DNA from 2 places in the Williamsia sp. D3 genome. Region 1 is predicted to be linked to the other one. Evidence: predicted binding sites of a transcription regulator. Region 1 holds the regulator's gene; the other holds the start of a gene.

Evidence for each region. The regulator LexA, encoded in region 1, represses DNA repair genes until DNA is damaged. The targets are predictions, from matches to a motif close to CGAACANNTGTTCG.
Region 2: a site for LexA is predicted at 3,192-3,205, ahead of W823_RS35840 (HNH endonuclease signature motif containing protein). Genes of this name have one in related genera too.

What each region holds. Positions count from the first base shown of each region.
Region 1 is NZ_AYTE01000026.1:330,065-337,832, reverse strand. It holds partial or broken gene dapF (diaminopimelate epimerase) at 1-336, shown strand, start outside; gene hflX (GTPase HflX) at 382-1,818, shown strand; gene W823_RS46615 (acyl-CoA dehydrogenase family protein) at 1,905-3,047, shown strand; gene lexA (transcriptional repressor LexA) at 3,153-3,872, opposite strand; gene W823_RS56680 (LysM peptidoglycan-binding domain-containing protein) at 4,095-4,616, shown strand; gene nrdR (transcriptional regulator NrdR) at 4,712-5,161, shown strand; partial or broken gene hrpA (ATP-dependent RNA helicase HrpA) at 5,192-7,768, opposite strand, start outside.
Region 2 is NZ_AYTE01000006.1:67,220-74,987, reverse strand. It holds gene W823_RS35845 (Na+/H+ antiporter subunit A) at 1-88, opposite strand, end outside; gene W823_RS0128060 (hypothetical protein) at 366-788, shown strand; gene aroQ (gamma subclass chorismate mutase AroQ) at 939-1,541, shown strand; gene W823_RS35840 (HNH endonuclease signature motif containing protein) at 1,578-3,131, opposite strand; gene W823_RS35835 (LLM class F420-dependent oxidoreductase) at 3,444-4,316, opposite strand; gene W823_RS35830 (SDR family oxidoreductase) at 4,443-5,222, shown strand; gene W823_RS35825 (alpha/beta fold hydrolase) at 5,244-6,023, opposite strand; gene W823_RS35820 (hypothetical protein) at 6,085-6,633, opposite strand; gene W823_RS35815 (hypothetical protein) at 6,697-7,533, opposite strand; gene W823_RS35810 (biphenyl 2,3-dioxygenase) at 7,564-7,768, opposite strand, start outside.

The DNA.
Region 1 (7,768 bases):
GATCTGTGCGGGTCGATCACGTTCGACAACACAGTCTTTCCCGATGGTGTGAACATCGAGCTGATCACCGCACCGTCGGCAGGCGCTGCGGACGCCGTGGACGCCGAGATCACGATGCGGGTCCACGAACGCGGAGTCGGTGAAACCCGCAGCTGCGGTACCGGAGTCGTCGCCGCCGGCGCAGCTGCTCTGCGGTTCATGGGAAGGTCCGAGGGGACGGTACTCGTCAACGTTCCCGGGGGCCAGATCACGGTGACGGTCGATGACGAGAACACAACGCTGCGCGGCCCGTCGGTACTCGTCGGCGCCGGAGTGCTCAACGAGGGATGGCTCTAAAATCGGTATGCACCACACCTACCCGAGTGTCACCATGGTGATCTCATGACCGAAATCAACAAGACCGGCAACGATCAGCGCGACGCGCCGACGATCGGCGAACTCCAGCTCGACGAACGCAGTTCGCTGCAGCGCGTCGCCGGATTGTCCACAGAACTCACCGACGTCACCGAGGTCGAGTACCGCCAGCTGCGACTCGAACGGGTTGTCCTGGTGGGGGTCTGGACGCAGGGCAGCACCACTGCGCAAGCAAATTCCAGTCTCGCCGAGCTCAAGGCCCTCGCCGAGACGGCAGGGTCGGAAGTTCTCGAAGGTCTCATCCAGCGTCGTGAAAAGCCCGACCCGGCAACCTATATCGGGTCCGGCAAAGCTCATGAGCTGCGTGAGATCGTCTTGGCCACCGGCGCCGACACCGTCATCTGCGACGGCGAGCTGACCCCCGCTCAGCTGACCGCTCTGGAAAAAGTGGTCAAGGTCAAGGTTGTCGATCGAACTGCGCTGATCCTCGACATCTTCGCCCAGCACGCGACGTCGAGAGAAGGCAAGGCGCAGGTCGCCCTGGCCCAGATGGAGTACATGCTCCCGCGGCTTCGTGGCTGGGGTGAATCCATGTCCCGGCAGGCGGGTGGCCGTGCCGGCAGCAATGGCGGCGTCGGACTGCGCGGACCCGGTGAGACCAAGATCGAGACCGACCGTCGACGGATCCGCGAACGCACCGCGAAACTGCGGCGCGAGATCCGCGAGATGAAGACGTCACGAACCACTAAGCGCGCCAAGCGAAAGCAGGCTGCCGCGTCAGCGGTGACCATCGTCGGGTACACGAACGCCGGCAAATCGAGTTTGATCAACGCGTTGACCGGATCGGGCGTGCTGGTCCAGAACGCCTTGTTCGCAACCCTCGATCCGACAACCCGTCAGATGTCCCTCGAGGATGGCCGTGAACTGGTCATCACCGACACCGTCGGATTTGTCCGGCATCTGCCCACCCAGCTGGTCGAGGCCTTCCGTTCGACCCTCGAAGAAGTCGCCGACGCCGATCTGCTCCTGCACATCGTTGATGGTTCGGATCCGGTTCCGACCGACCAGATCATGGCGGTGCGGAAGGTGATCGAATCCGTGCTCGAGGAGGAGAAGGCAACAGCTCCGCCCGAACTGCTCGTGATCAACAAGATCGATGCGGCCGACCCGCTGGTACTGGCGCAGCTCAAAGGGCTGTTCCCGACAGCCGTGTTCATCTCGGCGGCCACCGGCGAGGGCATCGACGTACTCCTCGACCGCATCCGGGAGTCGGTGGCCAGGAACGACGTGCACGTCAGTGTCCGGGTGCCGTATGAGCGTGGCGACCTCGTGTCCCGGATCCATGCCGAGGGTGACGTATTGACCGAACGTCACGAACCGGACGGGACTGCGATCACCGCCACGGTGCCTGCCGCGCTGTCGCGCCAGCTGGCATCTCTGGCCATTCCCGAGGCGGCCGAATAGCGCTTCGAACTGCAGCTTTGGGACAGATGTAGAATCCGGTTACAGTTGGATATCCAACCAATGCCACCTGTAACGGAGACCTGACGATGGAACGCACCCTTTTCGAGCCCGAGCACCTTCTCTTCCGTGATTCGTACCGGAGCTTCCTCGAACAGCACGTGGCGCCGAACCACGAACGCTGGGAAGAGCAGAACCTGGTGGACCGGGATGTCTGGGTCGAAGCAGGAAAGAACGGATTCCTCGCGGTGGAGGCGCCCGAGGAGTTCGGTGGCGGGGGAGTCGACGACTTCCGTTACAACACCATCATCGACGAAGAGACCGTCCGCGGCGGCTATAGCGGTATCGGATTCGCGCTGCACAACGACGTGGTGGCGCCGTACCTGCTCGACCTCTGCAATGACGAGCAGAAGGCACGCTGGCTGCCCGGCTTCGTGTCCGGTGAGCTGATCACCGCGATCGCGATGACCGAGCCCGGCACCGGGTCCGATCTCCAGGGCATCAAGACCAACGCCAAGAAAGACGGCGACAACTGGGTGCTGAACGGTTCCAAGACGTTCATCACCAACGGTATCAACGCGGACCTCGTCATCGTGGTGGCCCGCACCGACCCCGAGGCCGGTGCGAAGGGGTTCAGCCTGCTGGTGGTCGAGCGCGGTATGGAGGGATTCGAACGCGGCCGCAATCTTGACAAGGTCGGGATGAAGGCGCAGGACACCGCCGAGCTGAGCTTCGACAACGTCAAGGTGCCCGCCGAGAACCTGCTGGGCGAGGAGGGGATGGGCTTCATCTACCTGATGCAGAACCTCCCGCGGGAGCGCCTGTCGATCGCTGTTGTGGCGGCCGGTGCGATGGAGTCGGTTCTCGAGACGACAATCCAGTACACGAAGGACCGCAAGGCATTTGGCCGCCCGATCGGTAGCTTCCAGAACTCGCGGTTCCTGCTCGCCGAACTGGCGACGTCCACCGCTACCACCCGTGTGTTCGTCGATCGGTGTATCGAACTGCTGAACGAGAAGAAGCTCACCGTTCCGGACGCGGCGATGGCGAAGTACTACGCCACCGAGAACCAGGTCCACCTCATCGATCGTTGCCTGCAACTGCACGGTGGCTACGGCTACATGCGTGAGTACTCGGTGGCCAAGGCCTTCCTCGATTCGCGCGTTCAGACCATCTACGGCGGCACCACCGAGATCATGAAGGAAGTCATCGGCCGAAGCCTCGGGGTCTGAGTACGAGTTTCATAACTACGCGAAGTGGGGTGCACCGGAAGGTGCACCCCACTCGTGTCTGCGTAGTCCCCGCGTCCCCGGTTACCGAGGATGTTGCCGGACGCCTCAGAGGCGCCGCATCACCGTGACGACTTTGCCCAACACAACGGCGTTGTCGCCGGGGATGGGGTCGAACACCGGGTTGTGCGGCATCAGCCACACCGCATCCTTGGTGCGTTTGAACGTCTTGACGGTCGCCTCTCCGTCGATCATGGCCGCGACGATGTCGCCGTTGTCTGCGACATTCTGCTGTCTGACGACCACCCAGTCGCCGTCACAGATGGCGGCATCGATCATCGACTCGCCGACCACCCGCAGGAGGAACAGAGACCCTTCCCCGACAAGCTCTTTCGGTAGCGGGAACACGTCTTCGACGGCTTCCTCGGCCAGGATCGGCCCGCCGGCCGCGATGCGGCCGAGGACCGGAACGAACGTCGGTGTCGGCAGTGATTCGTCGGGTACCTGGACCTGGCCGGCCGCCGTGGCCGGGTTGAGGTCGGTGTCCTGGATGTTGACCGCCCGGGGACGGTTGTTCTCGCGCTGGAGGAATCCTTTGCGCTCGAGGGTGCGGAGCTGATGAGCGACCGACGACGTGGAGGTGAGGCCGACGGCATCACCGATCTCGCGGATGGACGGGGGATAGCCGCGTTCGCGGACCGACGCCCGGATCACCTCCAGCACGGCTTTCTGGCGCGGGGTCAGAGACCCCTCGGCCAGCGGTTCGGAAGTGACCACCGTCGCGGCCGCCGCGTCCGGCGGCGTCCGGGTGTCTGTCGTATCGGCCATCAGGTCCTCCAGTTCGTACGGTGTCCGGCCAAGGTGTCGTAGCTGTCGAGAGAAGAAAACGCACACGTTGTTCGTTGGATTATGGGGATCACGCTAATGCAATCAGTCACAACTCTCAAACATTTGTTCGATTGGGCGTGGCGTGTGTCGGACCCCCGTGATACAACTCGAACATTCGTTCAATCGAACGAGTGATCGAACTGTTGACCCGAGGATCGAACAATGACTGCAGCCACCACCATCAGCCGCCCGGCCGCTGAGCGGCCCCGTCGCCGCCTCGCCCGAGTCGGTGGGCCCGTCGCCTCCGATCAGTACACCCGCACGGCGCGAGCGCGTGTCGACAGTACTCGCCGACCGGCCGACCGCAGGCTCGCCGCAGACCGCCGTGTTGTGGTGGGCTGCTCCGAGCCGGGCAGTTCCGCACCGTCGGTTGCCGTCGAGCGCGATGTGTATTTCCGCCGACGTGCCTGGGCCGGAGCCGCCGTGGTCGGAATCGGCCTGATGATGCTCGTGCTGTTCCTCATGTTCTTCGGCCGGGTTGTCGAGAGCGGTGCCGCTCCGGCGAACACCGGGACGGCGGTCGTCCACGTGCAGTCGGGAGAATCGTTGGGCGACATCGCCTCTCGAATCGCACCCGAGATGCCGACCGAAGCGGTGGTGGAGAAGATCATGGACCTCAACGCGATGAGCAATTCAGCGTTGTCGCCCGGGCAATCCCTGGTGACGCCGATCTACGCGCGGTAGCTGCAGTGCTGGGGCAAGCAATCGGCCGGGCGGTATCCTCTACAACAGAGTGTCCGGTCATTCCGACGGGGCCGCTGACGTCCGAGGAACCCTGCATGCACTGCCCGTTTTGCAAGAACGAGGACACGCGGGTCGTCGACTCACGGGTGGCCGACGAGGGCCAGGCGATTCGTCGTCGGCGGGCCTGCTCGCAATGCGGACGGCGGTTCACCACCGTGGAGAGCGCAGTCCTCGCGGTCGTCAAACGCAACGGTGTCACCGAACCTTTCAGCCGCGAGAAGGTGATGAGGGGCGTGAGGCGCGCCTGCCAGGGCCGCGCGGTCGACGATGACCGTCTGCACCTGCTCGCGCAGCAGGTCGAAGAGGCCGTTCGAGCCTCAGGATCGGCCGAAGTTCCCAGCAACGAAGTGGGCCTGGCGATCCTGGGCCCGTTACGAGATCTCGACGAGGTCGCTTACCTTCGCTTTGCGTCGGTGTATCGCTCGTTCGACTCAGTCGAAGACTTCCAGAAAGAGATCGACGATCTGCGAGCGGCCAAACCCTGACCGCTTTCGTCCGGCAGTGGTGCTGCCGGATCAGCGCAGTTCCCGGATGGCCTTGATCGCCCGTTTCTCCGACACGGGATACGCAGTACGCAGGTGCTGTGCGAACAGTCCAACTCTCAGCTCTTCGACGATCCATCCAGCTTGGTCGTTGACCGCGTCCCGGCGACCGGGCGGCACGTGTCGCAGGTGATCAGTCCACGCCGACACCACCCGGTCGATGGCAGCCATCGACTGGGCATCGCGAGCGGCGCCTGCCGGGAGCTGTTCGAGCCTCGACCTCGCAGCATCGAGGTAGCGGGGGATCTCCGAGAGGTGTTCGTCGCGTGTCGCAGAGACGAATCCGTCGAACAGCAGCTCGTCCAGCTGGTCCCGCACGTCGTCTGCGGCGATCGATCTGGCGCCCGCGGTGATCGCCGTTCGTAGGGGCGCCACGCGGGTCAGGATCGTCGCCACCCTGCGTAGTTTGTCCGTTGCCCTCCCGGTTGCCTGGCGGGCCACATTTTCCCGAAGTGCAGCGAATTCGCTTGTCGTCCAGACATTCGGCGGGTTGGGTACAAGGTCCACCACGGCAGCCCGAACGCAATCGGCCAGAAGAGCAGCGGTGTCCGGGTAGGGGCTCTGACTGAGGGCGAGTCGCTCGGCGGTGCTCAGTGTCGATGTCACCGACGGTCGTAGTGGCGGAACGCTGGAGACGATCATCTCGACAACAGCGTCGTACATGTTCGCAGCCTGCTCGGCCTGGGTGGGTACGGCGACCACCGTGAAACCACTGCCTCGGCGGGTCAGGGCGGGATAGCTTGTGATGTCTTGCCCGGCAACAGAACTGCGCAATGTGCGGCTGATGTCTCCGAAGGTGTCAGCGGTCCACGTGGTGGCCACAGGTCGGGATGCGGTGCCGGCCTCACTCTCCAGGGCAGCGCGAGATCTACCGGCCAGTCGATCCTGCAGTTCGCGCAGCGACTTGGAACGTCCGAGAACTTCGCCGTCGGTGGTGACCGCAGTGAAGGTCATACGCAGGTGGCCGGGGAGTGCGGCAAGTCGTAAATCTGATGCTGCTACGTCGACACCCGTGCGCGCACGGATCTCGGCGGCCACCGCCTCGGTGAGAGGCTTGCTCCTCGGTGTCACCGACTCCAGTATTTGCCCGGCCAGGTCGGGGGCCGGTCCCACTTGCCGCCGTAGGGATTTCGGCAGGGTGCGGATCAGCTCGGTGATCAGCTCCAAGCGCATGCCGGGGACCAGCCAGTCGAATCCAGAGGGCCGGGCACGCACGAGCAGCGACAACGGGATGAGCACACTTACGCCGTCATCGACGGTGCCGGGCTCGAACCGGTAACTCAAGGCATAACTTGTGTCTCCCTGACGCCAGTGGTCGGGAAACCCGGCCGGGTCGGTGGCGGCAGCGTCGGCCACGAGGTCGGCGGGATCCAGATCCAGCAAGGTGGGGTCAGCTTTGCGTGCGGTCTTCCACCACGTGTCGAAGTGTCTGCCCGACACCACTTCTTCGCCGATGTGACGGTCGTAGAAGGCGAAGAGCTGGTCGTCGTCGACGATGACGTCGGTGCGCCTCACCCGGTGAACCGACTCCTCGGCGTCCTCGAGCAACGCGCGATTGCGGTGAAAAAACGGGTGTTGTGTACGCCAGTCACCCTCCACGAGCGCGTGGCGGATGAACAACTCGCGAGCAACGGCGGGATCGATCGAGCCGTAGTTCACGCGTCGTTTGGTGACCAGCGGGACGCCGTAGAGGGTGACCCGCTCGTAGGCCATGGCCGCTGAGTGTTTCCCGGACCAATGAGGCTCGCTGTACTGCCGTTTGACGAGGTGCCCGGCCAGGCGCTCGGCCCATTCCGGTTCGATGCGTGCGGCGGTACGCGCCCAGAGCCGAGAGGTCTCCACGATCTCGGCCGCCATCACGAACCGTGGTGGTTTCGACGAGAGATGAGATCCCGGGAAGATCATGAACTTCGTGCCGCGAGCGCCCAGGAACTCCTTGGCGTCTCCCTCGCGGACGCGATCTGGCTGAGCAGACCGGACAGGATGGATTGATGAATCGACGCCGCCGATGGCGATTCATGGTCTGGTGCGGTCACCGTCGCAGGAACCGACCACCCGAGGTCCTTGGCGATCCGGACCAGCTGCGCGTGCAGGTCTCGCCATTCGCGGATTCGCAAGCTGTGCAGATACTCTCGACCGCACCGCTTCCGGAACTGGTTCGACGACAACTCCGAGCGTAGTTCGTCCAGGTAGGTCCACAGATTCAGCAGGGTCAGGAACTCCGACCCCGGAGCGGCGAAGCGCGCATGCGAGGCATCGGCCGCCTGGCGGTGTTCGGCCGGCCGCTCGCGTACGTCCGGAATCGACAGTGCGGCCGCCAACACGAGCATCGGGCCGACCACGCCCTGTTTGTCGGCCTCGACCAGCATGCGCGCCAGCCGCGGATCGACAGGTATGCGAGCGAGCGACCGTCCGATCGGGGTGAGTCGGCGCACGGGGTTGTCGGCCGAGGCAGGTTCGAGCGCCCCGAGTTCGTCCAGTAGTTGCTGGCCGTCTCGGATCGCCCGCTGATCCGGCGGCTGTACGAACGGGAACCGGCCGACGTCGCCG
Region 2 (7,768 bases), on a different contig from region 1:
GGAGGTAGAAGCCGCGCCTGCCCAGGGCGGTGATGATCGCAGGGGCCAGCACAGCCGTGATGGCCAAGGCGGCCAAGACTGCGATCAAGAGGCACTCCGTCGATCGAATGGGCGGGGTGTCGGGTGGGTCGTGACAACGGCGACAGGCACACCGAACAATGCCTGCGACCGTTCACCGAAGACGGATTAGCTCCGGTTTGTTGTCACCCAGTCTACCGTTGCTGCTGCTAGGTGCCGTATTCGGGGATGAGGCGGCCACCGAGATGGCCTCTCGCCGCTGGTCACCGCAAAACGGACAAGTTGGTGTTCCCGACAAGATCGCAGCCGATCGGGCGCAACCGGACCCCACCCCCTACTCTGTTCGCATGAGTCGGGTGCGAGTGGTTTTGGTGCTGATGATCACGGGTCTTGCGCTGGTGTTGGGAGCGTGTGGCGGAGACAGCGAGGAGGCTGAATCCACGACGGTCGGGTCAGTGAATTTGCCGCAAGATTTCCCGGATCAGGTACCGCTGATCGAGGGTTCGATACTCGCCGCGGGCGGGACCGCGCAGGAGGGCTGGAACCTCACCGTCGCCGGTAAGCCCGACGCAGGGAATCCCTTCGACAACGCAGGCAAGGTCCTCACCGACGCGGGGTTCACCGAGGAGTTCCGTCGGCAAGAAGGTGGCCAGACCGTCGCCGGGTATGGAGCCGACAAAGACGGCAAGCGCTACACGGTGGTGATCGGGACCACGGCCGGCTCACCGAGCGGCCCGACGTCGATCACTTATCTCGTCTCGCAACGCTGACACTGCTCATCGGTCGTCGCGCCCCGGCGCCCGCCGAGCGCAGTAAATGGGCCGAAGGCTGAAGGATCGGCGTGCGGCAATTCGCAACGCTGGGCTCGGTCTCGGCGAGTACGGTCGCATGGAATGGGGCTGGACGGGTCGGGAGGAAGAATGCGGGCGGTACAAATTGTTGCGTCGTTCCTGGTGATGTCGCTGGCCGCAGTCGGTGCGGTGTTGGCGGGCCCAACAGCCCATGCGACGCCGGTAGGCCATGATCCAGTCGTCCAGCTGGTCAACACTATTGGTGACCGTTTGATCGTGGCCCATGAGGTCGCCCAGTCGAAGTGGCACTCCGGCAGCCCGATCAACGACCCTGTTCGCGCGGCCGCGGTCATCCAGGCCGCGTCGGACTCAGCGTCCGCTCACGGGCTGGATCGAGCGCGGGTGGCTGCGTTCTTCACCGATCAGGTACAGGCGGCGACCGGTGTTCAATACGCGTATTTCTCCACATGGACGCTATCGGACCAAGCGCAGTTGTCCATCCCGAACCCGCCATTGTCGGATCTACGGGCCAAGCTCGACAGCATCTCATCACGCCTTCTGACCGACCTTGCCGGGGTGAGATCGGCGAACACATCACCGCAGCTCTGCCAACTGTCGGTAGTCGCGGCAAGCGGTCCGACCGCTGCACGGGTCATCGCCGATGCCGGCGATCCCGCAATGATTCCGAGCATCGTGACGGCGATGCGGGTTGCAGTGCAACATATTTGCTGAGATGGGTGTGCGGCCGGATCGCTCTCGTCGAGGTTCTTATTCGAGATGCGTTGCATCGTCGTCTGATTCGGAACCCACAATCGGTGGAGCACTTCGCTGTTGCAGCTGCATGCGTTGTTCGCGTTCGTCGAGTGCTTGTTGTCGTTCGGCGATGATGTTCTGCCATACCGCTTCAATGGTGTGGTCGGTGTGGTGGGCCCGGTTGATGCGTGGTTGTTGGTCGGGGTCGATGTATGTGGGTGGGATCCAGGCGACTCGGCCGGCGTCGGGGCCGTCGGTGAGCATGATGGTTTGCCATTGATCCTCGCCGGGTCCGATCATCTTGTGGTGAGGCGGACACGCAGGCGCGAGTTCGTCGATGTCGGTGTGTCCGCCGTCGGCCCAGGCGGTGGTGTGATGGATTTCGGTCCAGGAGATCGGGTTACGGCAGCCGGGGCTGGTGCAGCCTCGGTCTTTGGCGAACAAGGCCATCCGTTGGCCTTGCTGGGCGGTGCGTTTGGCGCGGGCGAAGTAGAGGACGTCGGCGGAGTGGTTGGCGAACACTGCCAGCGACCAATCCACCCGGGCGGCGAGTTCGACAGCGTCCTTGACCGGCATATCAACGCCGGAGGCGGTGCGGGCGATGCCTGCGGCCTCATCAAGCTGCTGTTTGGTCATGGTGATGATGACCTGCACTGGTAGGCCACGGTGGGAGGTACCGAGCAGTTTGTACTCGAGGATGGTCTTCAGGATCGCTTTGAATGCATCGTGCTGACGTTGGGCTCTACTCCGGGAATCGCGCCCCGCGGCAGCCTCGATGATCGCCGGATCCATGGTCGGATCGTCAGCAGCGCCGGTCGGTGAGTTCGGATCATCAGGATTGTTCATACCCGGTGCTGCCCATACATCCATCACCGTCCGAAACAACGCCAACGTCGCCGGGTCGAGATTGCCACTGATTTTGGCCATCATGTCCAACCCTTGAGGACCATCAGATAGGCCCCGGTTGCGTTTGCGGTCGGCGTCGTCGGTGAGTGATCCGTCCGGATCAACTCGCGCCAACACTTCCCGTCCACACACTTCAAGTTCGTTGGGGCCCAGGGTGCGGGCGTTGTCGGTCATCCACGCATCGACCACGTCATACACTTCCGGTGCAGATTTGTGCGGGATTTTGTCGCGGACTTTGAGCAACACATCCATGTGCGCCAAACCAATCGCACCCTCGGCCAACGCTTCCGCGGCGGCCGGGCATTTCGGGGGCAGCGGCTCGCCCTGCATCGACAACAACACACCGGCAGCATCGAGTGCTTTCAACCGCGACGAGGCATCACCACGAGACACCCGCAACTCACTCATCACAAACCGGTGCAACGTCGAATGACCAGCCTTGCGAAACAAGCCTCGATCATTCACCTCCTGCAACCGCTTGAGGCCCTGAAAGGTCAGTGTCCGGACAACTCTCTCGTTCACCCGCACCAACTCCGCAACCTGCACATCATCAACATCAGCTGCTGACGCACCAGCAATCCGCTGCAACACCGCATCAAGATCGCGATACAACCCCACCAACACCGGCATCGGCGGTGGATCCACCGTCACCGAATCACTCATCGACAAGCCCCCCAGCCCTCGAACCCGATACCTCAGTCTAGCAATAGAATCCGAAGTTGTCGAATGTATGTTCGAACTCGATGGTGCTCGATGGTGACTGTGAGACCACTGCACGCTGCCCCTGAAACTGCGCTAGCCCGCCCTTCTAGTGCTCGAGAATTACTGCGCTACAACAGAAGCTGCGTTCATCATTTGAACGCAGAATGGTACCGGCTGAGAGCAAACTCGGCGAGTGGGCTACTGCGGGTGGTCTAGAAAAGCCCTTGTCTGCGTTGAGTGTCCGTATGCCCGCGACCCGGTCGGGCCCTCGCCCTACCAGTCTGCGATCACGGGAATGACGCGGTCGCCGAGGATCTCCAGTGGGGTGATCTCGGCAACCCCCGGAACCCAGCCGTGAACGTGGGTGACACCCAGATCTGCCAGTGGTTTGAGTTGCCCGAGCAGCTCGTCGACGTTCGCGCCATCTGACCCCGGGTCGAGAGGGAACATGACGGTTTTCTCGATCGCGTCATAGTTGGTGCCGAGTGACTCACAGTGCGAGCGAAGCACATTGAGCTTGTGTTCCACATCGGGTCCGCCGAACAGGTTGCACGCCTGCGCATACTGAGCGACCATCCTTAACGTCTTCTTTTCGCCACTGCCGCCGATCAAGATGGGCGGATGAGGACGGCGTAACGCTTGTGGCACATTGAGTGTGCTTCCGAGACGGTAGTGCTTGCCGTCGTAGGCGCCGTTGTCGTCGCTCCACATCTGAAGGCAGATCTGCAAGGTCTCTTCGAGGCGCTCGAACCGCTCGGCCGTGCTCGGGAACGGCAGGCCCAGGCCCACGCATTCTTCCTCGTTCCAGGCCGCGCCGATGCCCAGATAGGCCCGACCTTTGGACAGCACATCAAGAGTCGTGACCGCTTTTGCGAGCAGTCCGGGCTCGCGATAGACGGTGGCCGTCACCCAGGCGAGGAGGTCGACCTTCTCGGTCACCGCGGCCAGGTAGCCGAGCGCCGTGTAGGCCTCGAGCATGTCGGTGTCGACAGGGCCGACGGGGCCGATCTGCCAGAGATGGTCCATCACGCTGAGCTTGGCGAATCCCTGCGCCTCAGCTGTTTGCGCGATGGTGACCAGATCGTCCGCCAGTCCGGACGGTCCGGCAGGGTAGGTGAAGTCCGCGATGTGCAATCCGAGTTCCATGGTCGCCACGGTATCCGCGATCGTGGGACCTAGTCAGGGACTGACAGTCCTACCCTGAGCCGTTGCTGCCACCGGGGCGCTCGAACCGGCACGGGAAGCCCCGCCCGGATGATAGAACCTGAAGATATGACTGAAGTGACTCAGGGTATGAGCCGCAACCTATTTGACGTCGCAGGCAAGACTGCGCTGGTCACCGGCGGTACCAGCGGTATAGGGGCGATGATCGCCCACGGACTGCATCAACACGGCGCACGCGTTGTCATCGCAGGACGAAAGCAGCCGGCTCTCGAAGCGGCCGAGGCCGGCGGCTTGATGGCGATCCAGGCCGATCTCTCGACGACAGAAGGCTGTCGTGAACTGGCCGAGAAAGTTGCCGACCGGGTGGACGGTCTGGACATCCTGGTTAACAACGCCGGCGCCACGTGGGGTGCCCCGCTGGACGAGTTCCCCGACTCGGCATGGTCCCGCGTCCTGGATCTGAATGTTCGGGCACCGTTTGTCCTGACGCAAGCCCTGCTTCCGATGCTGGAGCGAACGGCCACCGCAGACGATCCTTCGCGTGTCGTCATGATCGGCAGCATCGACGGAATTCGCGTGCCGCGCACAGCTTCCTACTCCTATTCGGCGAGCAAGGCCGCCGTACATCAGCTCACGCGCCACCTGGCCCGCGATCTCAGCGAGCGTCACGTGACCGTCAACGCCATAGCGCCCGGACCATTCGAGTCGCGGATGATGGCGCCCATCCTCAAAGACCTCCGAGCCGAGATCGAGGCCGCGTCGCCATTGGGGCGGATCGGCCGTCCGGACGATATGGTCGGCGCCGTCGTCTACCTGACGAGCCGGGCGGGCTCCTATCTCACCGGCACAGTGATACCGGTGGACGGCGGAATCGCGACAACGCTGTAGCGCCTGTGCGGGGCCGGATCCTCAATTCGCGCGAGCCGCACCGGTGGTGCCGATGATGGTGTCGGCCACCAGAGCCGGGTCATCGATCATTGGAACGTGACCGACGCCGGTGAGCACCGTGAACGTGGCCTGCGGAAGGCGATTCCGCGCGATAACGCCGTTGACGTCGACAGGAAAGATCCGGTCGTGCTGCCCCCATGCGACAGTGATCGGGCACGGCACGGGGTCGAGCGGTTCGAGGTGCTCGCGGGTACCGAGGAGATCGACGGTCACCGCGCAGCCCAGAAGGTCATCTGCCGCGGTGAGAGCCGCGGCAGGTGTGAGTCGATCCGCACGCCAGGCGATGTCGCGCATGGCAATTCGCCGCACGGCTGCGAGTTTCAGTGCCAGTGGGGCGATGGGCCTGCTGACCCTTGTCAGAGCTACCTCGCGACGTAGCCGCGCAACCGCGTGATCCTGGCTTGCGCTCCCGATCGACCACATTCCTGCCGGAGACAGCGCACAAACGCTTGCAGCGCGACCGCGGCGTGCCAATTCGATGGACATCCAGCCGCCCATCGAGTTGCCTGCCAGATGCGGTCGGTCGAGTCCGAGATCATCGAGGATGCGCTCGGCATCGTCGACCATGTCGCCGAGGGTGACCGGTCGTCGGTCCGGTGCCGGCGCGCCGCCGCGATGACCGAGTGCGGTGGGCGCATGTACCCGGTGAGCCTGCGACAACAGTGGGATCACGTCGGACCACGCCGATCCGGACATCGTCACGCCGTGGAGTAGGACCAGGTCGGGTTTGCTCTCGGTCATGCGCGAAGTCTGGCACGTCTCCGGTGGTGTTCGGAACGGCACCGTCCGAATGGCAGCGCACTCAGGTCGGTTGCGCCCGGCGCACCTGATCGGCGGCCCGGGAAGGATCCAGTTCCGTGTTGCATCGGATGATCGCGGGGCCCGCGGTGAGGATCCCGGAGGTCAGTGGCTGCGCACGCAACCCACCCCGGCCGATGAGCGCCTTTCTGGTGCCGTCGCCGGCCATGGAATCCATCCAGCTGCAGGGATGTGCGGGCCGGCCGCCACGGAACCGAACCGGGCCGTCACCGGAGTCGATCTCGAACTCCTCAGCGCGCAGGGGATCGAGTTCGAGTCCGCGCACCATCACGTTGCGCCGGGCCACAGCAGAGTCGACACCACCAGCCGCGGCCTCGCACGCCTCGAGAGCCAGAAAGGTCACCGCTGCTTCGGTATGGGCACGGACGCCGAAGAAGCGGTCACCGCGAATTCCCTTGTCTGCCACGATCTCGATGGAATCGGGTGTCTGGGTGGCAACGTGCGCCGCAGGTCCGTCTTTCGCTCGACCGAAGTACGCGTGGGCGGGCGAGACGAGAAACGACACCACATCGAAGCGGTATTCGTAGAGCATGTGACCAACGGTGGCATATGCGGCGCCCCGTCGTTCGAGGGGCGCCGCATCAGCCTGCACTCGTCAGCTCAGCACAAGAGCTGTGAAGACTCCGAGACCCATCAGGGCAGCACCGGCCAGACTCTGGATCCGGCGATCGACCACACACATGATCGAGAGGAATCCGGGCATCGAGCCGCCGCGGCGAGTGTGGACGATGGCCAGCGCGCTCGGCATGCATCGGCCGAGAGAGACCAGGACGAACAAGGCGGCACCGAGCGCCGGGGAGCCGAGGGCGGCCACGCCGAGCGCAAGCAGATAGTAGGCGCTCGAGCGGATGTAGATGAGGAATCCCGGACCGATGATCGCGCCGAAGATCAATGACACCTTCCACGGGGCGGTGGTGCGTCGTAGGTGTCTGGGTAGTTGCTGCCGTCGCATCGGAGTGGGCATCGAAATGAGCCCGAGTTCGTGGAGGCCATACGCCATCGCCAACGCGGCCCAGATCGCCAAGGTCACGGTCATCGGCACCGCGCCGAGTACCAAGCCGCCGATCCCACCCAGCGCAGCGCCTGTCACCGCACCGGTCGAGACGGAACCGAGGGCATGCCACGCGAGCCGGCGCACCGGCGTCGAAGAACCTCGTCGCTCGGTGTGCTTGGGCGCCACCACAACGCCGGCCACTGACATCCCGCACGTGGACCAGTTGGCGGCGAGGGCGGTGACTGCACCGACTGCGATGACTGCCCCCGTCAGACCGGAGGTGGGGGACGGCGAAAGCGTTAGTGCCGCAACCACACCGGCGCCGACCAGCCCCCCGGTGAGTACTGTCCGTGACATCCGGTCCACTGAGTCCTGCAAGGGCGGACGGATGTCGGGAATGTCCTGTTGAAGTGGTGAGTGATCGATCACCGTGGTCATCTGTGTGCCTTTCGGTCGTGGGCGTCCACGTCAGCCGACGTGAACTGTTCCGAGCATGTAGCGATGGATTGAGCAGGTGTACTGCACGATTCCGGCCTTCTCGAAGGTGAAGCGGAACGTGCTGTCACCGGTTGGACCGCTGTCGAAGACGCCGTCGGAGCGCACGTCGTGGAGCAGGCCGCCGTCGTCGAACCTCCATTCCACGACGCCCCCGACGGGGATGTGCACCTCCTGA